2 regions of the Eubacterium sp. AF19-12LB genome follow, and region 1 is predicted to be linked to the other one. Evidence: predicted binding sites of a transcription regulator. Region 1 holds the regulator's gene; the other holds the start of a gene.

What was found. The regulator Rex, encoded in region 1, represses fermentation and respiration genes when NADH is low (regulators of the CRP and FNR family bind a similar motif). The targets are predictions, from matches to a motif close to ATTGTTAANNNNTTAACAAT.
Region 2: fucO (lactaldehyde reductase) is a predicted target of Rex. The motif match lies at 10,876-10,895, and genes of this name have one in related genera.

What each region holds. Positions count from the first base shown of each region.
Region 1 covers NZ_QUGP01000002.1:281,641-294,771, forward strand. The annotation lists gene DWX29_RS03025 (NAD(P)H-hydrate dehydratase) at 1-593, opposite strand, end outside; gene DWX29_RS03030 (redox-sensing transcriptional repressor Rex) at 607-1,245, opposite strand; gene DWX29_RS03035 (ABC-F family ATP-binding cassette domain-containing protein) at 1,442-3,364, shown strand; gene arcC (carbamate kinase) at 3,481-4,413, shown strand; gene DWX29_RS03045 (DUF2339 domain-containing protein) at 4,561-6,762, shown strand; gene DWX29_RS03050 (ABC transporter ATP-binding protein) at 6,914-8,644, opposite strand; gene DWX29_RS03055 (PPC domain-containing protein) at 8,841-9,974, opposite strand; gene DWX29_RS03060 (NADP-dependent isocitrate dehydrogenase) at 10,061-11,269, opposite strand; gene DWX29_RS03065 (S8 family peptidase) at 11,451-12,356, opposite strand; gene DWX29_RS03070 (hypothetical protein) at 12,525-12,752, shown strand; gene DWX29_RS03075 (hypothetical protein) at 12,890-13,131, shown strand, end outside.
Region 2 covers NZ_QUGP01000003.1:207,257-220,387, reverse strand. The annotation lists gene DWX29_RS04150 (glycosyl hydrolase family 65 protein) at 1-312, opposite strand, end outside; gene DWX29_RS04145 (carbohydrate ABC transporter permease) at 331-1,203, opposite strand; gene DWX29_RS04140 (sugar ABC transporter permease) at 1,205-2,089, opposite strand; gene DWX29_RS04135 (extracellular solute-binding protein) at 2,160-3,485, opposite strand; gene DWX29_RS04130 (MFS transporter) at 3,794-4,990, opposite strand; gene DWX29_RS12770 (hypothetical protein) at 5,423-5,581, opposite strand; gene DWX29_RS04125 (discoidin domain-containing protein) at 5,592-7,340, opposite strand; gene DWX29_RS04120 (histidine kinase) at 7,575-9,329, shown strand; gene DWX29_RS04115 (response regulator) at 9,345-10,853, shown strand; gene fucO (lactaldehyde reductase) at 11,030-12,175, shown strand; gene holA (DNA polymerase III subunit delta) at 12,352-13,131, opposite strand, start outside.

The DNA of each region.
Region 1 (13,131 bases):
TAATCTGCTCCCGGATAAAGAACTGCTCCAAGTTTAAGTTCTCCAAAGCATACAGTATAATCAGCTTTAACAGCCACACCCATCACTTTTCCTGTATCTGCGTTCAGGCCTGATGGAATGTCTACAGCATAAACTTTTGCCTTGCTTTGATTTATTGCTTCAATTAACTTTTTGTAATCGCCTTCTACATTTCTTGATAATCCGACTCCAAATATTGAATCAACAATTACATGTTTCTTATCCATTTCATCTCTTGTCAGTCTTGAAGCATCTTTGATTTCAATTCCAACTTTCTGTGCTATCTCAATCTGTGTTTTGAATTCCTGTGTTGCCTTATCTATGTTTCCCATAATATAAATGCAGGTGTTATATCCATCTATGTATAACATCCTGCAAACTGCAACGCCGTCGGCACCATTATTACCAGTTCCGGCAATAGCAATTACCTCACTGTTTTTATCTGTTGTTTCTTCAATTAAATCAGCAACACTCTTTGCTGCTCTTTCCATTAATACTAAACTTGGGATTCCAACTTCATTAATTGTATATTCATCAACCTTTTTCATATCCGTACCAGAAATTATTCTTTCCATAGTACTTCACCTCTTATTTATTTTTATTTGCTTTTTCTGATATTCTATATGTAAGTTTCATTAAGCTTTCTGATAAATGAACATTCTCAACTATTATGTCATCGCTAAATCCTAAATCAGTGTGAGCAAAATTCCAAAATGCCTTCACTCCACATTCGACTAATTTTCCAGCAATATCTGTTGCCGGTCCTTTAGGAAGTGCCAATGCCACAATCTCAATATTTTCATTTTTCACATAATCTATTATAGTAGAAATGTCTCTGATTTCAGTCCCATTTACTGTTTTTTTACCAATTAAATCTTTATTTTTGTCAAATAAAGCCGTAATTTCAAATCCTCTGTTTCTGAAATTTCCATAGTTTGCAATTGCCTGTCCAAGATTTCCTGCACCTACAATTATCATCTTATGCGTCACATCAAGTCCTAATAATTTTCCGATTTCATCATACAGATATTTAACATTATATCCGTACCCCTGTTGTCCAAACCCACCAAAATTATTCAAATCCTGTCGTATCTGAGAGGCCGTAACATTCATCATGTCACTTAATTCTTTAGACGAAACTCTTTCGACATCCTGCTGTATTAATTCATCTAAATATCTATAGTATCTTGGCAATCTTGTGATTACCGCCTTGGATATTTTTCTCATTTCCGTTCTCCTTCGTTATTTAACCACTTCAATTATATGTTTTAGGGCAAACATTGTCAAATATTTATCATTCTTTTTGACACTGTTCTTTTACAGTATTTCATTGATTGTTTTAGCTTTTCGTTTTATAATCTTACGTGGTATCAGCCTATTTTTGCTGATTATATAAAAACACTACAAACACAGGAGGATTCCTATGATTTTATCATGCAATCATATAAGCAAGGCTTATGGTGAAGAAGTTATTCTTGACGATTGCAGTTTTTTTGTAAATGACCATGAAAAAGCTGCCATTGTAGGCAATAATGGAGCCGGAAAGTCTACTATATTAAAAATAATAATGAATGAACTTTCATCCGATTCAGGGGATGTAATTATCGGAAAGGATAAGTCTGTTGGTTATCTTGCCCAATATCAGAATTTAGATACAGACAATTCTATATATGAAGAAGTACGTTCCGTAAAACAAAATATTATAGATATGGAAAATAAATTAAGGGAATATGAATCCTTAATGGCAAATGGATGCGACAGCTATGATGATATAGTTAACAGTTACACAAATCTACATCATCAGTTTGAATTGTTAAACGGATACGCATACAAAAGTGAAGTTGATGGTACCCTTCGTGGACTTGGTTTTGAAGACAGTGATTTTAATAAAAAAATTTCAACTTTATCCGGAGGTCAAAAAACCCGTGTTGCACTATGTAAACTTTTAATTCAAAAACCGGATATTATTTTATTGGATGAACCTACAAACCATCTTGATTTAAATTCTATCAAATGGCTGGAAACTTATTTGTCTAACTATAACGGAGCTGTTGTAATCGTTGCCCACGACCGTTATTTCTTAGATAAGATTGTAACTAAGATTGTTGAAATAGAAAATACACACTGCCATGTTTACGATGGCAACTATTCAGCTTACGCTGTTAAAAAGAAAGAACTTAGAGAAGCAGCAATTAAACTCTATATCAAACAACAGGCTGAAATAAAGCATCAGGAAGAAGTCATTGCCAAGCTTCGCTCATATAAACAGGAAAAGTTTTATAAGCGTGCTGAAAGTCGTGAAAAAGCTTTAAGTAAAATGGAAGTAATCGATAATCCTGATACATATGAAAATGCCATGACTCTTAGACTTGAACCAAACTGTACGAGTGGCAATGATGTTTTAAGTGTTTCAAATTTAGCAAAGTCATTTGATAACAAATCATTATTTTCCAATATTTCTTTTGAAATTAAGAGAGGTGAACGTGTTGCTCTTATCGGTGATAACGGAACCGGAAAAACTACAATTTTAAAAATTATAAACGGACTAATTGCTGCAGATAGCGGCTCTTTTACTCTCGGAACAAACGTTAATATCGGATATTATGATCAGGAACATCATACATTAAATGATTCAAATACTTTGTTTGATGAAGTGAGCGATTCTTATCCTAATCTTACAAACACAAAAATCCGAAATGTGTTAGCCGCTTTTATGTTTACAGGTGATGATGTATTTAAACGCGTAGGAGATTTAAGTGGTGGAGAAAAAGGTCGTCTTTCTTTAGCAAAATTAATGCTTTCAGAAGCTAATTTCATTATATTAGATGAACCTACTAACCATCTTGATATGGTTTCAAAAGAAATTCTTGAAAACGCATTAAACAATTATACCGGCACAATTTTTTATGTATCTCATGACAGATATTTTATTAATCAAACTGCCACACGTATCATTGAATTAACAAATAAAGCAATTGTAAATTATATTGGAAATTATGACTATTACGAAGAAAAGAAGGACGAACTTACAGCAATATATGCTCCAAAAGAAGAGCAAACTTCTTCTAATACTCCTTCTGCTTCTACTAATAAGCAAAATTATTTAGAAAGGAAAGCCGAACAGGCAAGGATTAGAAAATTGAAAAATGATATTTTAAAAGTTGAAGAAAAGATAAAAACTAATGAAGAGCGTTTAAATGAATTAGATGAACTTTTAGCTGACCCTGAAATTGCTAAAAACTCAGCTAAATTAAACGAAATCAGTAAAGAACAGGATAAAATTAGCGAAACTCTCGACAAGCTAATGGCTCAATGGGAAGAATTATCCGATTTACTTGACGAATAAACGGTTTATTTATTGTATTTTTCCTTATTATAAGTTAAAATATTTATAAGATTTTGGTCTCAACGGACCTCAAATTACATCAGGTTTTATCCTGATATCAGTAAAGGAGACTACTTATGGCTAACAAAAAAATTGTAGTTGCTTTAGGAAGAAATGCTTTTAGTGAATCATTTCCTAAACAACAGGAACGTGTAAAACTTGCTGCAAAAGCTATTGCAGATTTGGTAGAAGAAAAATATGATGTTGTTATTACTCACAGTAATGGTCCTCAGGTCGGAATGATTCAGACTGCAATGACTGAATTTTCAAGACTTGACCCTGACAGAACTGTTGCACCTATGTCAATCTGTAGTGCAATGAGTCAGGGATATATTGGATTCGATTTACAGAATGCAATTCGTTCAGAGTTACTTTCAAGAGGATTATATAAACCTGTAAGTACTATTATTACTCAGGTAAGAGTTGATCCTTTTGACAGAGCATTTAACGCTCCTTCTAAAGTTATCGGACGTCTTATGACTAAGGAAGAAGCTGAAAATGAGAAGAAAAAAGGTAACTACGTTGAATACGAAGAAGGCGATGAAGGCTACAGAAGAATCATTGCAAGTCCTAAGCCAATTGATATTTATGAAATTGATGCAATCAAGGCTTTAGTTGATGCTCATCAGTTAGTTATCGCAGCAGGTGGCGGTGGAATTCCTGTTCTTGAACAGCGTACAGGATTAAAAGGTGCCAGTGCTGTTATTGAAAAAGATTATACAGCAGCTAAACTTGCAGACATGTTAGATGCTGATGCTCTTATGATTCTTACATCAAGTGATAATCTTACAATTGATGTAGACGGAGAAGTTAAAGAACTCGGTACTTTAACTACAAAAGAAGCTGAAGATTTAATTGATAAAGGATACTTTGATCCTATCACTTCTCTTCCTAAGATTGATGCATCTCTCAATTTCGTATTAGCAAAGAAGGGAAGAAAGGCTATCATTTCTAACCTTGCTAAAGCTAAAGATGCAATCAGAGGAAAAATTGGTACTGTAATTGAATAACAGTCAATTTAATTAACAAATGTTTACAATATGCTCTCTACAAAATATACAATGCGTATTTTAGTAGCGGGCATATTATTTATTCAAAAATAATGTATACATACAGAAATTATTTTTTTATTATTTCTGTATATAAAAGGGGTATTTATGCACGATATTTTACAATATGAAGAAAAGCTAATTAAAACCAGATTAGAACTAAATGATTTAATTGAAAAGTATTCTAACAATAAAGAAAACATAGACAAAGCTATAATCGAAAATAAAATTGAATACTTAACAAAAGAATTAGACTATCTTAACAACCAGTTAAATCTTTTAAAATTATCTGTTGAGAATGAAACCGAACATAATAATACATATTCTGCGGACAAACCTCCGGTTAATCCACAACCTTATTATTCTGCCGGGCACAGTTCTGCACCACAGCCTTATTATTCTAAGGGTCAGGTTCATCCTTATTCACCTGTCACTTCTACTACAGGCACTAGCATTGACAATGGTGTTAGAAAAAATTCAACTAAAAATTTCAATAATTTTGAATTACTCATGGGCAAATCTTTAATGGGAATTTTTGCCTCTGTATTAATTTTTATCAGTTTAATTTTATTTGCCACTTTAGTATTGCCAATGTTATCTGATACTGCAAAAATTTTAATTTTATATATTTTCAGTTTTGCACTTATGATAGCCGGAATTTTTCTTCTAAAAAAAGATTCACATAACAAGCTTTATATTTCAATTAGTGGATGTGGCACAGGGGCAATATTCATTTCATTGTTGCTGAGTAACATGTATTTTAAAATTATTAACGAAATAACATTATATTTATTTATATTTGTATGGGCATTATTTGTTTGTGTATTATCTAAAACAAAATCATATATTTTTGCAATTATTGGTCAGGCAGGTATTACAATTTCCATTTTATTTGGCACTTATTTTTGTCACGCTTCAGGCGATTGGAACAAATTGCTTTTTCTCTCTGCATTTTTTGTAGTAACAGAATCAATATTTTATTACACTAATATTCAAGATGAATATCACAAAAATTCAATTTGCAATATATTCAATATAATATGCTTATTCACTTTTAATGCTACAATGCCTGACTATAAACTTTATGCAGGAAATAGCACAGTGATTATTTTGTCTTACTGCATCCTACTACTTTTTATATCCTCTATTATTATTACCGGGTTTGTTAAAATGAAAGTAGATAACAATTTTTCTGCTGTATTCAGTATTACAAATATGTTTTATTATATTGCTTTAACGACCTTATATTGTTTTAGTTTCAATGAATTCTTTAATATAGCCGTAGCGCTCTTAATTCTTATTGGAATTGAATTAAAATTTAAAGATGAAAACAAATTTAATATTATACTTCTTCAAACTGCCATGATGCTTGTTCCGATAATTAGTATGGTACAAATTGCTTTTGATAACAGCGGGAATTTTATTTATAATTATTTTTATTTATCAATATTTATTATCCCATTTGCTGTATACGGTTATTTTTACAAGCAATATATATATAAGATATTCAGTATTGTGTATTTTATATTTTTCGTACTAAACAGTTCTACTAATAATGTTTCAAGATTACTCATTAGTATTTCACTTTTATGTCTATTTTCATTCTTAATGAAATATACAAAAGATTATAGTAATAAAATAAAAATATTATTATACTGTATGTTCATCTTTATTACGATAAATGATTTTAGCAATATAATTGCTCCTTTATTTTCTACACATATAGCTAAGGATTTTACAAGCTTTATTATTATATGTTTAGTTAATATTGTGGCAAAGTTCACGCCATTCTCTAAAAACTGGATATCAGGAAAGAATGAAAAAAGTACAAATATTACAACTGATATTGTAAATTTATTTTTAATGATTTGTGAATTACGTTTTATTATCAAACTAAATAGTCCTGCATTACATATCATTGCCATACTAGTGACTCTAGTACTATTTTTGATAAATTCACAGAATTATTTAAAGAAAGAAAAAATTACTTTTGGTATATATGTTGGAATTAAATTCACTATTCTAATGGTTATAATTTTAAATTCATTCAATTCACCAAATTACTTAATTAGCATTTTTGCCTTTTTGTTTGCAATATTATGTATTGTGTTAGGATTTTGTTTTTCTTTCAAATCGCTTCGTATTTACGGGCTTGTACTTTCTTTAGTAAGCATTGCAAAACTAATTTTATTAGATATTACATATGATAACACTATCGGACATGCTTTAAGCTTTTTTGTCTGTGGAATATTATGTTTTGTAATTAGTACAATTTATAATATAGTAGACAAAAAAATAAATAAGCAATAGGTCCTTTAAATAAAAATCAGGATGGTTTAAACCCACCCTGATTTTTTGTTTATGGACTTTAGTCTGTCCGAAAACAATCACGCAGCATATTATTGTTTTCGGACTATAAACCACCTGCTATACGGATGGCGGCATTTGTATTTATTTTCTACTAATTATTTACATTATATAAATCATAATATATTCCATGTTTATTTATAAGCTCATCATGTGTTCCCTGCTCTTCTATTCCATTTTCAGAAAGAACAAGAATCTTTTCTGCATTTCTGATTGTTGTTAATCTATGTGCAATAACTAATGTTGTTCTGTTTTTTGCAAGCTTTTCTAAAGATTCCTGAACTACTTTTTCACTTTCATTATCAAGAGCTGATGTTGCTTCATCAAAAATCAAAATAGGCGGATTTTTAAGAAATACTCTTGCAATTGATAATCGTTGTTTCTGTCCACCTGACAATTTAATTCCTCTTTGCCCTATATCAGTTTCATATCCATTAGGAAGTGACATAATAAATTCATGGGCATTTGCATTTTTTGCAGCCTCTATAACTTCTTCTTTCGTTGCATTTTTCTTTCCGTAACGTATATTGTCATACACTGTTCCCGCAAACAAATACACATCCTGTTGCACAATTCCAATATTATTTCTAAGATTCTCTAATTTTATTTTTCTAATATCAGTATCATCAATTGTAATTTCACCTTTTGTAACATCGTAAAATCTCGGTATTAAATTACACAAAGTGGTTTTTCCGGCACCTGATGAACCAACTAAAGCTACATACTGTCCTTGTGGAATTTCCAAATTAATATGCTTTAATACTCTATGTGCTGTGTCATTATACTTAAATGAAACGTCATTAAATTTAATATTTCCTTTTACATCATTTAATTCAATTGCATCAGCATTATCTTTAATATCCGGTTCAATTTCCAATATTTCCAAAAATCTTTCAAAACCTGAATACCCATTTTGAAACTGTTCAGTAAAATCAATCAGAGTCTTAATTGGATCCGTAAATATATTTATATAAAGTAAAAATGTAATCATGTCTGTTACATTTACAATTCCTCTTGTTATACAAAATCCACCTACGATTATTACAATCAGATTAATCATTGTAGTAAATGCAGTTAATCCCGAATTGTAACCACCCATATATTTGTAATTATCTTTTTTAGCTTCTAAAAATTCCTGATTTCCAATTTGGAATTTTTCATTTTCAAGTTCTTCATTTGCAAATGATTTAACAACACGTATTCCTGATAAATTATCTTCAATTTTTTCATTGATTGCTGCTATTTTTACTCTGTTTTTCTTAAATGCTTTTTTCATTTTTTTATTAAAAAAGTAAGCATAACAAATCATAAACGGTACCAGAATAAATGCTGCAATTGTAAGTTGTGGACTTATTGTACAAAGAATAATAAGAGCCCCTATTATTTTTATAAAAGAAATTGTCAAATTTTCCGGTCCGTGATGAAGTAACTCTGTTATGTCAAATAAATCTGATGTTACCCTTGACATAAGCTGTCCTACCTTCTGGTCATCATAAAATGAAAAAGATAATTTCTGATAATGTGCAAATATTTCTGCTCTCATGTCATATTCAATTTTTGCTCCCATAACATGTCCATAATTTGAAATATAAAAATTAGAATATGCCTGTATTGCAATTAATATTGTTACAACTACTGCTATAACTATAAGTTGTCTAAAAACATCTTTAGCCGGTAAATATACTACTGTTGAAGTCACATATCTAACTACTAACGGAATTACAAGCGCTATAATTGATGCTAAAAATGCGAAAAACATATCTATAAAGAATACATGTTTATACGGTTTGTAATACTGAAATAATTTCTTCAAATTTTCTTTCATTTTTTACACACTATCCTTTCTTTTTTTCTGATTTGTTCCTAATACCAATACACTAATATTTTATTAGTCTATTGGCATTGGGAATAAATATTTATTATAACGCATAAAAACACTTGACCCACATTATGAGCCAAGTGCTATAATTTTATGCTTTAATTTTAATAATAAAAATTGTCTATTCCATATTCAAATAAATTTATTTCCACTTTATAGAATAAACTCCATTGCTGTTTGCATTTGCTTTTTCAATCTTAATATAGTATGTTCCTGCATTAGCCTTTCCGTAAGTTGTACTATATGTAAGTTTTAAATCTCTCTTGTATCCATAATATGATGTGCTATCAATCTTTTTACCTTTTTTATTGTAAATAGTAAATTTGAGATTATTTTCTACATTACCGTCAAGAGTTATTGTAACAGGTTTCTTTTTCTTTACTGTAAATTTATACCAATTTGCTTTCTTATCTCCTGCTGTAACAATTCCCTTTACTGTTTTTCCTTTTTTTATATTTACTGCTTTAGCTCTCTTAGCTCTGCTTTTAGCCTTAACAGCTGTCTCCTTTAAAGAAAAGCTCTGTTCTTTACCATATGATGTTCCATTAGAAGTAACCTCAAATTTATAAGTTTTACCCTTCTTTACTGCAAAAGATGCCTGACTGTCACTTGTCAAATCAGATACCCATTTTTTTTCACATACAGTCTTACCTGAATCAACAAATGTTACATAACTGCCCATAGAATAAGGAAGTGTTACTGTAACTTTTCCTGTCTTTGTAGCTGTATAATTAAAAACATACTTATCTTCGCCTGAGTTTCTATAATATGTAATTGTCTCACCATCCTTGATTACTTTTGCATCAAGTGTATAGAATCCTGTCTGTACTGTGAATGTATTTGTATAAACATCTTCACCGTTATAGCAATATGAATCAAATTTTATGTAATATGTTCCCGCATTTGAAAATGAAACATAATCTTCAACTGTTGTTGAACCAACCTTCAAATCTGTTAAATATTCCATTCTGTTAGTGCATGCTGCATCAGAATATACTTCAATATTAATATCCTTTAATACACTTGTAGCTGTTGTTACAACTTTTAAGCTTCCCGCCTTAGTAACATTTACAGGTACAACAACACCCTGATAATACTTTCCATTAATAAAATTGCTATTATTATAGCTAAATGTCTGTGGAGCTGTCATTGCTTCTGTGCCATAATAAAATTCTGTCGGTGTAATTGCATCAGCCGCAAACGCTGTTGTAATCATTCCTACAGCCATAATAGTTGTAGCTGCAAGTAAAGTAATCATTTTTCCTAATTTTCTCATTATACTTTCTCCTTAAATAAATTTTTTATATTCAAAATATAAAATGTTCATCTTATATTTTAAATCGATAATTATATACATCAAAATTAAAGTAATGCTTCTAAGTGTCTTCTTATTGCTAAAATGAAATCCTGTGTATTTAATTTCTTTTTATTCTCTAATGTAGAAATAATATATAAATCTCCTGTCATTTCTCCATCTTCAATTGTATCAATACATGCCTTTTCAAGCTTATCAGCAAATTCCATTAATTCAGGGATATTATCTAACTCACCACGTTTTCTTAAAGCACCTGACCATGCAAAAATAGTTGCAATTGGATTTGTTGAAGTTTCTTCACCCTTTAAGTGCTTATAATAATGTCTCTGAACTGTACCATGAGCAGCTTCATATTCATAGTAACCATTTGGTGAAGCAAGTACTGATGTCATCATTGATAATGAACCGAATGCTGTTGCAACCATATCTGACATAACGTCGCCATCATAGTTCTTACAAGCCCAAATATATCCGCCCTCTGAACGCATAACTCTTGCTACTGCATCATCGATTAATGTATAGAAATACTCAATTCCTGCTTCTTCAAATTTTTCTTTATATTCAGCTTCATAAATATCAGCAAAAATATCCTTGAATGTATGGTCATACTTCTTAGAAATAGTATCTTTTGTTGCAAACCATAAGTCCTGCTTTGTATCTAATGCAAAATTGAAGCAGCTTCTTGCAAAACTTTCAATTGAATCGTTAAGGTTATGCATACCCTGTACAATTCCTGCACCCTTAAATTCATGAATTAATTCTCTTGTTTCTTCTCCTGCTTCATTTGTGTATACAATTTCAGCCTTTCCAGGTCCCGGAATCTTCATTTCGCTTCCCTTATATACATCACCATATGCATGTCTTGCTATTGTAATTGGCTTTGTCCAATTCTTAACGTATGGTTCAATTCCTTTAACAATAATTGGAGCTCTAAATACTGTTCCATCAAGAATTGCACGAATTGTTCCATTTGGACTCTTCCACATTTCTTTTAAATTATATTCTGTCATTCTTGCTGCATTAGGTGTGATTGTTGCACACTTAACAGCTACCCCATACTTCTTTGTAGCTTCTGCTGAATCAAATGTAACCTGGTCATTTGTTTCATTTCTGTACTCAAGGCCTAAATCATAGTACTCTGTCTTTAACTCTACGAAAGGTTCTAATAACTCATCCTTGATTAATTTCCAAAGAATTCTTGTCATTTCATCTCCATCCATTTCAACTAATGGAGTTGTCATCTTAATTTTTGCCATCTTACTTCCTCCTAGAAATATACTCGTGTTAAATTATACTTCATTGAACCATCTTTGTAAACTAAACATTTTAACACTTTACACTTTTAAAGACTTGATTTAAAAATCTATAACCGGCAAAATATTTGATGCGTATTATAGTTTAATCATCATAAATATATAAAAGCAAATATAACAATCATCATTTAACACCCAATAATTCTACAGGATTTATAACTCCTGCGCCCTGAATATTAGCCGGCAAATTAACATCCTTGCATGATTCTATCATCTTTCTTTTCACATCTATATTTTTTAATTCAGGATATTTAGATAGCAACAATGCAGCACATCCTGTAACAACAGGTGTTGCCATCGATGTTCCACTTTTTACTGTATATTTTTTCAATTTATAATTATTGTTGCAGCTTACAATATTATTACCATAAGCTATCAAATCAGGCTTTTGAATACATTCACATGTTGGACCTCTTCCAGAATAATTCGATGTGTATCTCCCATTTACATTTACTTTTTTCCCATCCTCTACTACACCAACAGTAATAATTTTTTTACTCACACCGGGCACAGTTATACTGCCTATATCAGGACCATTATTACCTGCAGCTGCAACCACAACTAATCCTAACTGCCATAGTATTTCTACATATTTAATCAAACGCATTTCTGAGCAATTATTATGAATTGTTCCAAAAGATATATTTACTATTTTTATATTATATTTTTCGTAATTATCTATTATCCATTTAATACCATCTATAACTTTATCTTCAATACCTATTCCCTTTGCATTAAGAACTTTTAGAACAACTAACTGAGAACCCTTTGCAATTCCATTTATATTCATTCTTCCATAGAATCTGTCTTTAGATTCTCCGGCTATTATCCCTGCAACGTGAGTTCCATGTCCATTATCGTCATAACATTTTTCCCTATCCCCAATAAAATCCTTAAATAATATAATTTTTCCCTTCAAATCAGGATGTTCTGCCATTCCTGTGTCAAGTATTGCTACAACAATATCCTGCCCAAATATTCCCTTTTCTTCTATATAATCTATTTTCAATAATTTTCTAACTGTATTCATTTCAACTTTCCAATAAATAATATGATATGTACTAAGCAACTCTATAAAAATTTTCATGTTGTCTATACTTTAATATATGTTTTTTTCTTTTAAAGTTTATTTTTTTGTAAACAATTTTAAGTTCATTACATATTATTTAGTGTAAACAATATTTTAGGGGAAACAAATATGAGTGATTTAGCAGCAACAAACTGCGGATGTGGATGTGGTTGTGAAGGAGGAAACAATACTTTATTCTTAATTCTTATCCTTTTATTCTGCTGTGGTGGAAATAATGGATGCGGTTGTGGCGGAAACGATGGCTGTGGTTGTCAGAGCATTCTTTGGATTTTAGTACTTCTTTGCGCATGCGGAAATAATAACGGTGGCTTCTTTGGAAACGGTTGCGGCTGTTAATTGATTCGAAAGATTATTATCAATATGATTTAGAATGTCTTTTGAAAAATGCACTTGCCACTAATTTTTTAGAAGATACAAATCTGTTTTTATTACTAATGGCATTAAGCATTTAAATTAAAAAGGAGGTCAGCCTTATGGATAATGCAAATATGAAGCAAACATTATTTGACAGCATGCTTACTAACAGAAATCTGCAGATTCTAAAGGCTGTTCTCCCTTACATAGATTATGATACGGGCAAATCTCTTGGAATATATATAAAATTTCAGGAATTAAAAAATTCATTTTCTATTAACCCCGGTTCATACATGATTAAAGATAAAAACGGAAATTATAAAGCCATGAATTGTGACAAGCCTCTTGATTTTTCTACTTT
Region 2 (13,131 bases), on a different contig from region 1:
ATCAAACACATCTCCATCAATAACAATCTTTGTTTTCTTAAGATTTGGCAAATTCAATAATGACTGACTTTTTTCAGGAAATCCGAAATTCCATTCGCCATACATAATATGTTCGCTCTCGTAAAATCCGTTAATGAAATTTCCTTCAAGACCTTCATCTACCGTAAATGGATATCCCTCATCAAAGGTTCCTCTTGTTCCTATATATCCATTAGAAAGAGCAAATGTAGTCTCATTTCTATAGTTCCACTCTTTTAAGAATTTTTCTTCTGTAATTACCCATTCTTCGATAGGATATGTATTTGCACCCATGCTGCAATCTCCTTTCTCTTATCCTTTTACTGCTCCTGCTGTCAAACTTTCCATTACCTGTTTCTGTAATATGATAAAGAATATAATTGTTGGTAATACCGTAATTACTACTGCCGCAAAAAGTGCAGAATAGTTATTTGCAAATGTTCCTAAATAATAGTTAAGTGCTATAGGTACTGTTCTTGCCGTATCCCCACTTGTAAGCATTAATGCGAAGTAGAATTCATTCCATGTATTGATAAACTGTAACATTGCGATTGTTGCAAGTCCCGGTTTAGCTAATGGTAAAACTACCTTTGTAAATGTCTGAATAAATGTAGCTCCATCAATATACGCTGATTCTTCTAATGCTAAAGGTATTGTTTTGTAATAACTTGTCATAACGAAGAATGACATTGGAATACCCATAGCTGCATAAACAATAATTAATCCAAGCTTTGTATCATACAATCCGACTGTCTTAAAGATTGAGAACAATGGCTGTGAAATTGCCTGTGCAGGAAGCATTAATGATGCTGAAATCATAAGAACCAAAATTGTTTTTAATTTAAAATTATATCTTGCTGTTACATATGCACACATTGCAACTACGCATAATGTAACTAATACGCTGACACCTACTACAATTACACTGTTTAAGAAATATTTCTGAATAGGTGCATATTTAAATGCATCTGCATAGTTTTTAAAATTAAAGCTCTTTGGCAATGACAATGCTGATGCATTGATTTCTGCATAAGTTTTAAATGAACTTAATGCTGCCCAAATAATAGGTCCAATTGAAATAGCTACTATTATTAATAAGAAAATATATTTCGCAATGCCTGCGATTACTCTAATAGCAAGAGGCTGTTTTTTTAAAGTTCTTGGTACGTTAATTGTTTCTGACATTTTATACCTCCTCTATTTCTTTCTTCTGATTAAACAATCTCTGAATTAATATAACTAATACAAGTCCTAAGATAATCTGAATTACACCTACTGCATTAGCTTTACCATAGTTATTTTCAAGTGTTATGATTTTATATAAATACATTGGAAGATTAAGAGTTGAGTTTCCAGGGCCTCCTCGTGTTGTCATGTAAATGATATCGAACTGAGAAACCATTGCTACTGATGCTAAAATTACACATGTTCCAAATGCATTTTTCATCATTGGAATTGTAATGTATCTGTCAGCCTGTCCTGCTGTAGCTCCATCAACCTGAGCTGCTTCATATATTTCAGGGCTTATAGCTCCCATTTCACCTAAGAATATAAGCATATTAAATCCTGAGTAGAAAACCCATGTAGCTGTTACTGTCCAGAAAGCATATTTTGAATTTCCGAAAAGGTTAACAACCTGCATAGTATCAATACCTAATTTTTCATATAACATTTTTACTACACCGAATGTAGGGTTTAAAAGCAATGAGTACATAACTGCTGTTGCTGCTGTTGGAATAATGTTAGGAATTACATATGCAACTCTTGCAAATTTCCATCCCTTTGGCTTTCTTCTTAAAATAAGAGCCATTATAAATCCCATAAGCACATGTAATGTTGACTGAATTACTACCCATTTTAATGTATTTATGATAGATACTCTAAAATCCGGGTCTGCAAATATTGTCTTGAAATTATCTAATCCTAAAAATGTTGGCGACTGAGTCAATGTATAATTACAAAACGAAGTTGCCATAACCATTATGAATGGAATAGCATACACTATGCAAAATAGGATTACACAAGGCAATGCAAATAAAAATATCCATCCTCTCTTGTTTTTTGTAGACATATTTTATACTTCCTTTCAAAAAAATAGTGTTGCACTAACTTTTATTAGTGCAACACTTGATTGTTAAGAATTAATCATTTTTCTGCGCTGCATCTGTAAGCTTCTTACAAAATCCTTTTGCATCTAAGCTGCCACTTGCAAGTTCAGGTAACTGATTTGAAAATTCATCGATTACATTCTGATACCAGTAAGCCTGATTCTGACCATATGTATATGTTGCTTTTGACTGAATATCTAATACTTCTGCCATTAACGGATCAGATTCCTTTAAGCTTTCAGGTACTTCAATGTTACTTGATACAGGCTGTAATCCTGCCATTTCCAATGCCTTTAACTGATTTTCAGCTGTTGTCTCAAACTTAAGGAATGCTACTGCTGCTTTAATCTTTTCAGGGTCTTTTGCACCTACCATGTCACCAGGTGTTGGAACACTTTCCATTCCGTTTCCTGGAAGAAGCATGATACCAACTTTGTCATAGAATCCTTCAGGTGCTTTGTCTTCGCTCTTGAAATCAGGAATCATCCATGGTCCGTTAGGAAGCATTGCTACTTCACCGTTAAAGAAGTGAGTTGCCATTGTGTCATATTTTCCGCCTAAAGCATCTGCTGTTGTGTAGTTCTTTAACATCTTCTGAAGTTCTGCTGTTGCTTTTTCAACTACAGGTACATTGTAATCTGTTGGATACTGAGTATTCATAAATGTGTTTCCTTCATCTCCTGCAGTTCCGATTAAAGCACTGTACCAAAGATTTGATAACCAACCTAAGTCTGCACTATCCATACTTACAGGTGTGATACCTTTTGATTTTAATGTGTCACAAGCTTCATAGAATTCATCCCATGTGCTATAAGCTACATCAGGAGCTTCGATTCCTGCTTTTTTGAATAAATCTTTGTTATAGTAGATATATGAAATTTCCTTTGATACAGGAATTCCGTATACCTTACCTTCATATGAGTTGAATTCAAGATCCTGTTCACTAAACATTGCTTTCCATTCCGGATCATCATCTAAATATGATGTTATATCCTGAACCTTTCCTGATTCAGCAGCTAAAGCCGTAATGTTGTTACCACCGTTTAATACGATGTCAGGAAGATCACCACTTGAGATTAATAATTTAATCTTCTGGTTGTAAGAATCTGTTGTAGGAATTTCTTCAAATTTAAATTCTACGTTCTTACCTTCTTCTGTCTTCTGGAATGCATCAAATAAATATTCATAATAATCTGCTGCATAATCAGTACCTACATGGTAGTTAATTACATTCAATACTACCTTTCCATCATCGCTCTTTGTGTCGTTCTTGCTTGACTTTCCGTCTGAGCCACAGCCTGTCATAAGACCAGCTACCATTGTCAAGCACATGAGTGCACATAACATTTTCTTTCTCATATCTTAACTTCCTCCTTAAAGTTGTTTTGTTTATGTTCACATTATATTGTTTTATTGCAAATATCTGAATAGAATATTTTTACATAAACTTGTGTTTTTTTTACATTATATATAGTAAAAAATCACATACTACCGTGTTGTTTATTTAATTTTTTATACATTTTAGACAATACCATTAATAAATTTACTTTTTATTTATTGTAAATATTAAATATAAGGAGAATAAGTGTAAAATTGTTAGATAATTTGGCAAATTATGTAAAAATTTACGGATGAAACCTGCTATTTTAGATTTCATCCGTAACTATTTAAATCTTACTCTTAAGTTTGTTCATCTTTTCCGACATTATAAACATAACTAAAGTAATTAACATAATATATATTGGAAATAGTGCGATTGTTATGTACTGGGATATTATTCCGAACAAAGCCGGCATAATAATAACTCCCATATATGCAAATGCCATCTGTATTCCTATAATTGCCTGCGAATTTTCTTTTCCAAAATTATCAGGCGTAGCATGTATTACTGATGGATATATTGGAGCACATCCAAATCCGACAAAGCCCAGACCTATTAGAGGGAATATTTCTTTTAACATTTTGTAACTTGAAAATAACTGATTTGCCGGAATTAGCAAAAATACAACTCCTATTAAAATTCCGCATATTCCAAGTCTGATCATTTTTTTATCGCCAAATTTGTCTGCTATAAAGCCACTCAAAAATCTGCCACCCGTAATTCCAATATAAAACAATCCAACAAAACTTGCTGCTGTATGGTTGCTTAACCCTCTGTTTATTACAAAATAACTTGATGCCCATAATCCTGTCGTCTGTTCTACCGCACAGTAGCAAAAAAACGCTATCAAAACAAAAGCTACACCTTTTATTTTAAATATTTCTTTTAATTTCTTTGGTTCTTTCTTTTCAGTTATGCTTTCTTCATTTTTTTCCTGATTTATTTTCCATAACGGTAATGCCGCAAATAAAACAATAGTTAGAACAAGCTGTATTACTGATATTGCCAAATATCCTCCACGCCATCCCTTTCCAAGTGACATTGCTACACCCATTACATACGGTCCAACAGCTGCTCCAATTCCCCAGAAACAGTGTAACCAGCTCATATGTCTTGACGCGAAATGAAGAGCAACATAATTGTTAAGCGCTGCATCTATTGCTCCTGCTCCCAATCCATAAGGAATCGCAAGGAAGCATAACATATAAAAGTTTCCGGAAACTGAAAATCCAAATAATGCAACAGCTGTTAAAAGTGTACTTACTGCCGAAATCATTCCCGTTCCAAACTTATATATTATCTTTTCAGAAAATAAACTTGAAATAACCGTTCCACAGGAAATTAACATTGAAATAATTCCCTCCATTGACAGCTGCGCCCCTAAATCCAAATGCATTTGCGGCCAAGCTGAACCTAAAAGTGAATCCGGCAATCCAAGACTAATAAATGCCAAATAAATAAGCGCTAATAATAATGTAACCATATTCTTTCCTCTCTTTTATATTCATTTAAATTAACATTTTATATAAATATTAGTATTCAAGAATTTAATTTCTTTAATTTACTTATAATAATTAATTATTTACTTTCTTTTATGCTAATACTAATTAATACTCTCATTTTCAATTTCCCATTGCTATAGTGTATCAGTTTTCCTCTATTTTATATATATTTTTTTACAAAAAAATACCTCCTTTCAGACTATGGTTTTACCCAAATTATCAAAAGGAGATATTCTTTGAATTTTCACGGTTGCCCGTTATCGTCTGTAATCTGATTTATTTTCATTATTAACAAACCTGATGACATGACATTTATTTAGTTGAAATTTGCATTTAGGTCTACAGCCATATGCCTATTTTGAAAATTATATAAAGCATATGACTTCAAGACCCGGGAAATGAGAAAGCGACTTTTAATATAAACCTGTCCAACCACTGTTTCCATTATTTATATCTATTACATGATCTAATCCATTCAAAAAATCATCATCACTAACACCGCTTGTTGTTATTACATCTTTTGTATCAAATTCTATTATTTCCATTTTAGGATATTCATATTTTCTCTTCATGTATTTCTCCTTACTGTGCCTGATTAGCATTGTACTTTGTTGCCCAACCTTCTATCATAGCTTTTATAGTCTCTCCAAGTCTATTAAGTTCAGCCTGTCCGCCCTCGCTTTGTGTCATGTTATACGCAACCTGTGCAACTGATCTTGTATCACTCATATTGTCAGAATAAACTGTTGTAGTTGTTCCATCTTTATAAGTAATTGTTACATATGCATTTGCAATAAAACCTCTTGCAAAATTTTCTTCTTTAATATTTACAACTGAGCCACAGTAAGTATTTGTTTTTGCACTTTCGTTTTCTCCATACCAACCATTATTTGCAATATCTAATTTTGTATAGTTACTTTCTTTTTCTAATACGTTACCATTTTTTTCATATAAATCTTTTGTAGTTATAAGCATTCCTTCCTTTATAGCTTTCTGCTCATTAACCGCTTTATAATTATCGCTTGTAACTGTTGTCTGGAATCTCATTCCATAAGGATCTGCCGTTCTGATTCCTGCACCATTTGCAATTGATAAGTTTAATGTATTTACAGCTTCCAAATTAATATTGTCTTTTACTGTTAATCCATCACCTTTTTTGTACATTTCTTCATTATAATAATAACCGTATGTAGCATCTCCATTAACTGTATATGTATCTCCATATGCCGCTTCTGTAGTTGAATCTCCTTCTGTTACAGTATAAACCGGTGAATAAATGTTAAATTCGTACATTGCTGCCCATACCTGTGCAGTACTAGATTGATGCAAAGGCATTCTATTTATTGTAAATCTCACATATTGATATTCATTATCTTTATCTTCACATTCACCGGACTGACTTCTACTCCAATTTTCATTGTCATCGTTCTCATTATTATTCCACAGCATAGTCCATGTGCTCTGATCATTAGAACCTTCTATAACATATTTCCATGTCTGACCATACTGACTTTCACTATCTGATGTATCAGCCTTGGCCTCTTCTAATGTTGGATACGCATCTTTTTGGAATAAAACATTGAATCCCTCTATTTTTCTAGTTTTTCCTAAATCAACTATTATGTACTGACCATTTCCATTTCCATTTCCGCCCCATCTTGATGAAGTGTTTCCATCGGTAACATTTGTAGCCGGAAATCCACCAGCCTCATTACCGCTTCCTCCGTCACTATAATATCCTTTCGCCGAGCATCCTTTTGCAACATTTGTCACTTTAGAATCACTAATTTTAACACCATAAGCACAAAATTCTCTCATTGCAGTCCAAACAAGCGTACCTGGAATATTAGTTATTTTTATTCTTAATTTATTATATACGTTTTCTCCGTATTCCGTGTTTTTTCCTGTTAAAGATTTACTGTTATCAGAATTGTTACTATTGTCCCATAACATATCCCAATTACTTTCATCATCCGTTCCTTCAACTGTATATCCCCACTCTCCGTCGTCTCTTGAGGCTTCAAATACAATCTTAAAATCTGATATTTTATAATATGCTCCTAAATCAATTGTTATTGTTCCTGTAATTCTGCCACCTGCTATCCATAAATTATTTTCATTTCCATCTACAATGTCAGATAAGCTTCCACTAGATACTCCCATATCCGAAGTAACTGTTTTTCCATAAGTCACACACTCATTTCCGGAAAATGTACTTACTTCGCATGTAGTTGTATCGTCTCCCTTAACAGCTGCATAATCACCCATACCAACTGTTGACACGGTCATTATTGCTGCAAGAGACATTGCCAATAATTTCAATTTTTTCATCTTTCCATCTCCATTCTTTATATGATAATGCAATTATATCGGAGTTATTTTTCAGTTTTAATGTAATATTTTTACAAATACTTTGAATTTTTTTACCATTTTTAGACATTTTTTACAATTTCTTTGTATACTTTAATATTTTTGATATAATGTTTATAGCATTCTAAAGTAATTCTTTAAAAATAATTACTTTAAGGTACGGAACTATAAAATAACATCATTCGAGGACAAGGCATGGCAAAAGGATTTTTACATAAAAAAAGGAAACTAAGAACACAGGTTACCATATTAATTACAGTTACTATTGCATTTGCTTTAGTTATTAGTGGTGCATTATTTTGCTATAAGACTATTAATGAACTTCAAAAAAGTTTTAAAGAACAGATTTTTCAGGAAAGCCGCTCTACAATTAGTGCCATATCAACTAATATAGATACTATCGATTCAATATATCGTATATTAATTTCAAACACCAGCGTATATGATTGGTTAGAGAACAATTATGCTGACTCAACTAATTCGGTTACTACTGCAAAACAGATAACTTCTTCCCTTATCATGAATAATTTGTGGGAAAAAAGTTATCTTGAATCAGTTTATATTTATAACAAACGCGGAAAGCAGGTTCATGTTTCAAAAAATGAAACAAATTCTTCATTAATTATGAATAGAAGGATTTACAATTCTCTTACATCTCCTTCTCCTTCACTTTCATTTAGAACCTTTAATGATTCAAACTGCATTTATTTTATAAAGACAATATACAGTTCAAATAATGGTCAGCAGATTGGCGATATTCTTATTTCAATTAACATTAATGAATGGATGTTCTCCCTTAGTCAATATGTTTCTAACGATTGGCGTATATTTATATACAATGATGATTTAGAAGTTATGTCGGGTTTTAAATATAATGCTGAATCAACTAAATTATCATCAATACATAAACAGATTAATGCAATTGATGCATTGAAAATATCCTCTGTTAAATTTGATTCTGACGATTACTTTGTTTTGTCAAATGAAATGGAGTCTATTAACATCAACGCTGCTGTACTTGCCCCTGTCAGTCAGATAGAACATCAGATTTACAATATTCTTTTGCCATATATTATTGCAATCATATCAATTATAATTATTGTTTTAATATTTGCATTTGGAATAAGCAGACTAATCACACAGCCTATTTCCTTAATGATTAATTATGTAAATCGAATTGCGCAGGGAGATTACTCAGGAAATATAAACGGGCTTGAAAAATACGAAGAATTTTATTCTCTCCAATTATCAGTTAACTATATGTTGGATGAGATTCATTCCTTCCACGAAGATATTACGGAACAAAAGTTATTGTTAAAGGATTCTGAAATACGTGCATTGCAATCTCAGATTAATCCTCACTTTCTCTTTAATGTACTTAATGCTATTGCATGGAAAGCTGAGATGTCTGATAACAATGAAATTTATGATATGACGATTGCTCTTGGAGAATTATTAAAAGCAACTGTAAAATCTAAAAATGACTTTGCAATACCTCTTTCAGAAGAATTAAAATATGTCAAATTTTACAGTTACTTACAAAGAATTAGATTTGAAGACCGAATAAGCATCAACTTTCATATTGATGCAGGTCTTGATTCATATAAAGTTCCTGTATTTTGTATACAGACACTTGTTGAAAATGCTTATGTTCATGGTCTTGAACCAAAAGAAAGTTCAGGTGAACTAAACATTTACTTATACGAAAAATATGAATATCTTCATATTTCAATTGAAGATAATGGTATTGGATTTAATGAAATCCCTGATTTTAATAACCAGGCACCTTCATCTAAAGAATCAGGTACATCTAAAGGGCATACCCACGTTGGTCTTCGTAACCTAAATCGGAGATTAATATTAATGTATGGTCCTGAATGTGCCTTACATATTGAAAGTACTCCTATGGTAAAGACAGCTATTTCATTTAAAATTCCATGTGAAAAATAAGAAAGGTGTGATAGTATGATTTTTCACTTATTAATAGTAGACGATGAATCTATATTTAGAAAAGGCCTCTCTGAATATATAAATTGGGAGACATATGATTGTGTTGTTTCGGCAACAGCAAAGAACGGAACAGAGGCTATTGAAATAATCGAAAGTACTCCTATTGACATTGTAATAACTGATGTAAGAATGCCTTCTCTTGATGGTATCGGACTTGCTAAATACATTTATGAAAATCACCCTGAAATATCTGTTATCATACTTTCAGGATATTCAGAATTTGAATATGCACGTTCTGCAATTCAGTATAATGTTGCAGAATACCTGTTAAAACCGGCTGCAAAAACAGATGTAATAAATGCAGTTCAAAATGTTGCGAAAAAACTAATTGAATCTAAATCTTCTATTAGTAAAAGTGAGCAGGCATTTCTTAAGGATCAATTTTTTCAGGAACTTACAGACCACGTTGTACCTGATGATTCCTTAAACAAGCTATCGGACTTTGATATTAATTTAAACAATTATTATGTAGCTGCATTTCAATTACCGGACGATATGTCAATGGTTGGAACGTTAAAAGATATAATAATCGACAACAAGCTTAACAGTTATTGCTTTAGATATAACAATCTTATTATAAATGTATATTTTGATTATGAAAATGAAGATACATCAGCAATAATTGATAACTGCAACACAATCGTTTCTTCATTTAAAAAGTTTACATCATTAAATGTAAATGCGGGTATAAGCGGTTATCATCACAGTGCACGTGATTTTTCAACAGCTGTTTCAGAGGCAATATTAGCGTTATCATTAAATTTTTATTCCTCTGCCCATGTTGTTGAATTCTCCAGTGATTACGTTGCAGGTAAAGAAACCTTTTCTGCGGATATTAATTTACTGCTACACGATTTTGAAAACTCAGTTATACAGTTAGATTTTAAATCTGCTTCAGATATTTTAGGCTCTATATTTAATAAACTTGAAAACAATTTTTCTGATGAAAATACTGTTAGAAGCATCTGCACTCAAATTTATCTTATTTGCTATAGAGTAATGCTTAAAAGTAATACTCTTCCTACAGAAGATGAATATATAAATAAAATAAATTCAGTTTCAGATTTCTTCCAGTTAAAAGAAACTGTCAGAAATCTTATAGATGATGTAAAAAAACAATTAACCCAGTCCTCTAAAAAATATAGTTCTTTCATAGAGGAAACAATTATATACATCAAAGAACATATTGCTGACGATTTGTCACTTGAGCTTATCGCACAAAATGTTCACACTAATGAATCCTATTTAAGCAGAACTTTCAAAAAAGAATGTGGTCATTCAATTGTAAGTTACATTACAATGCTTAGAATCAGTATGGCTAAGGATTTCTTAGCAAATACAAACCTTAAAACATTTGAAATATCTGATAAAATAGGAATTCATGACCCTGCATATTTTTCTGTTATTTTTAAGAAGAATACAGGTCTTAGCCCGAAGGACTATAGGAATCAATTCGTAAGATAATTATTAATACTTTAAGAACTAACATGTTATGTTATTAACATTAGTTATATATTAAGATGTCAGCGTCAAAAGGTTCAAGCCCACATGCGTTTGCTCATAAGTAGGTAAAAGACCTTAGAGCTCACCCTGACATCATATTAATTAACTTTTACAAAATATTGAAAGGAGATTTTAATATGGCAAACAGAATAATGTTAAATGAAACATCTTATCACGGTTCAGGTGCAATTAACGAAATTGCAACAGAAGCAAAGGCTCACGGATTCAAAAAGGCTTTTGTATGTTCAGATCCTGACTTAATCAAATTCAACGTTACATCTAAGGTTACAGATATCTTAGATAAAAACGACTTGGCTTATGAAATATATTCAGATATCAAAGCTAACCCAACAATCGAAAATGTACAGCATGGTGTTCAGGCTTTTAAAGATTCTAAAGCTGATTACATTATTGCAATTGGTGGTGGTTCTTCAATGGATACAGCAAAAGCAATCGGAATAATTATTGCAAATCCGGAATTTGAAGATGTAAGAAGTCTTGAAGGCGTAGCGCCTACTAAAAAGCCTTGTGTTCCTATTATTGCAGTACCTACTACTGCAGGAACAGCTGCTGAAGTTACAATTAATTATGTTATTACAGATATTGAAAGAAAACGTAAATTTGTATGCGTTGACCCACATGATATGCCAATTATCGCTATCGTAGATCCTGATATGATGTCTTCAATGCCAAAGGGACTTACAGCTTCTACCGGTATGGACGCCCTTACTCACGCCATCGAAGGTTACACAACAAAGGCTGCATGGGAAATGACAGATATGTTCCATTTAAAGGCTATTGAAATTATTAGCAAATCTCTTAGATGCGCAGTTGAAAATACTAAGGAGGGTCGTGAAGGAATGGCTCTAGGTCAGTACATTGCCGGAATGGGATTTTCAAATGTAGGGCTTGGAATTGCTCACTCAATGGCTCATACTTTAGGTGCTGTTTATGACACTCCTCACGGTGTTGCATGTGCCATGATGCTCCCTATTGTTATGGAATATAATCAGGAATGTACCGGTGAGAAATATCGTGAAATTGCCCGTGCAATGGGTGTTAAAGGCGTTGATGAAATGTCAACTGATGAATACAGAAAAGCAGCAATTGATGCCGTTAAGCAATTGTCAACTGATGTAGGAATTCCTTCAAAGCTTGATGCAATCAAAGAAGATGATTTACCTTTCCTTGCCAAGTCTGCTGCTGCAGATGCTTGCGCACCTGGAAATCCTAAAGATGCAAGTGTTGATGACTTTATAGAATTATTTAGAAAAATTATGTAAGAATATTTGAGAGTGTGAAATACTCTCTGTAAATCCGTATTTCTATTTAGTTTTATAAAACAAAATAAAAGTCGAAGCTTATTTCAAAAAGTTTCGGCTTTTATTCATATTATATACTCAGTCACAAGAAAGAGCATTGTGTTTTGATTTTAATCACTAACTCAATGCTCTTTTTGTTAAATTCGTTTCTTTTTTTCTTCTTTTTTACTATACTTAATTAACAGCATTTCTACTCCAATATTTTCATCCATAGCCCCTCTCTTTATAAGTTGCTCTGTTTTTATACTTTCAGCTAACCCGTCCTTAAGTTCTCTCATTTGAAAGTTTCTTGCCTGTTGTATGCTTTTCCCTGCTATAAACGCCTGAACTCCCATGGCTTTTGCCACATCATTTTTACCCATGCCCTGATTTGATAAATCTTTTGCCTGTAGCATAAGATTAAATTGTCTTGTAATCATATACAAAATACGCATCGGTGGTTCCTTAGCTGCTATGAGTTCATAATATGAATCAAGCGTCTTTTTCTGATTCTTTGTAGAAATGGCATCAATCATATCAAATATTTTGACAGACATCTGAGTTACGCATACTGCATCTATTGCATCTTTATCAACTACGTCTGTTTTCATACAATAACAGATTAACTTTTCTATCTCAGTGGACAATGTTTCCATATCCGTTCCTACTTTTTGAAGCAAATACATCATATTTGCTTTTGTTATACGTTTTCCTGCATTTGCAAATAATCTGGCAGCCCATACACTCAAATCACCTTCTGTCTGGCTTGTCATTTCGCAAATATATCCACTTGCCTTTACTGCTTTGTATAATTTACTTCTCTTATCTATATTGCTTTCTACAAACAACATAATTGTGCTTTCAGGAATTGACTTAACATATTCAGCAAGTTCATCTCCACCTGACTTAAACATCTCTGTGTCTTCAAGCACTACTAA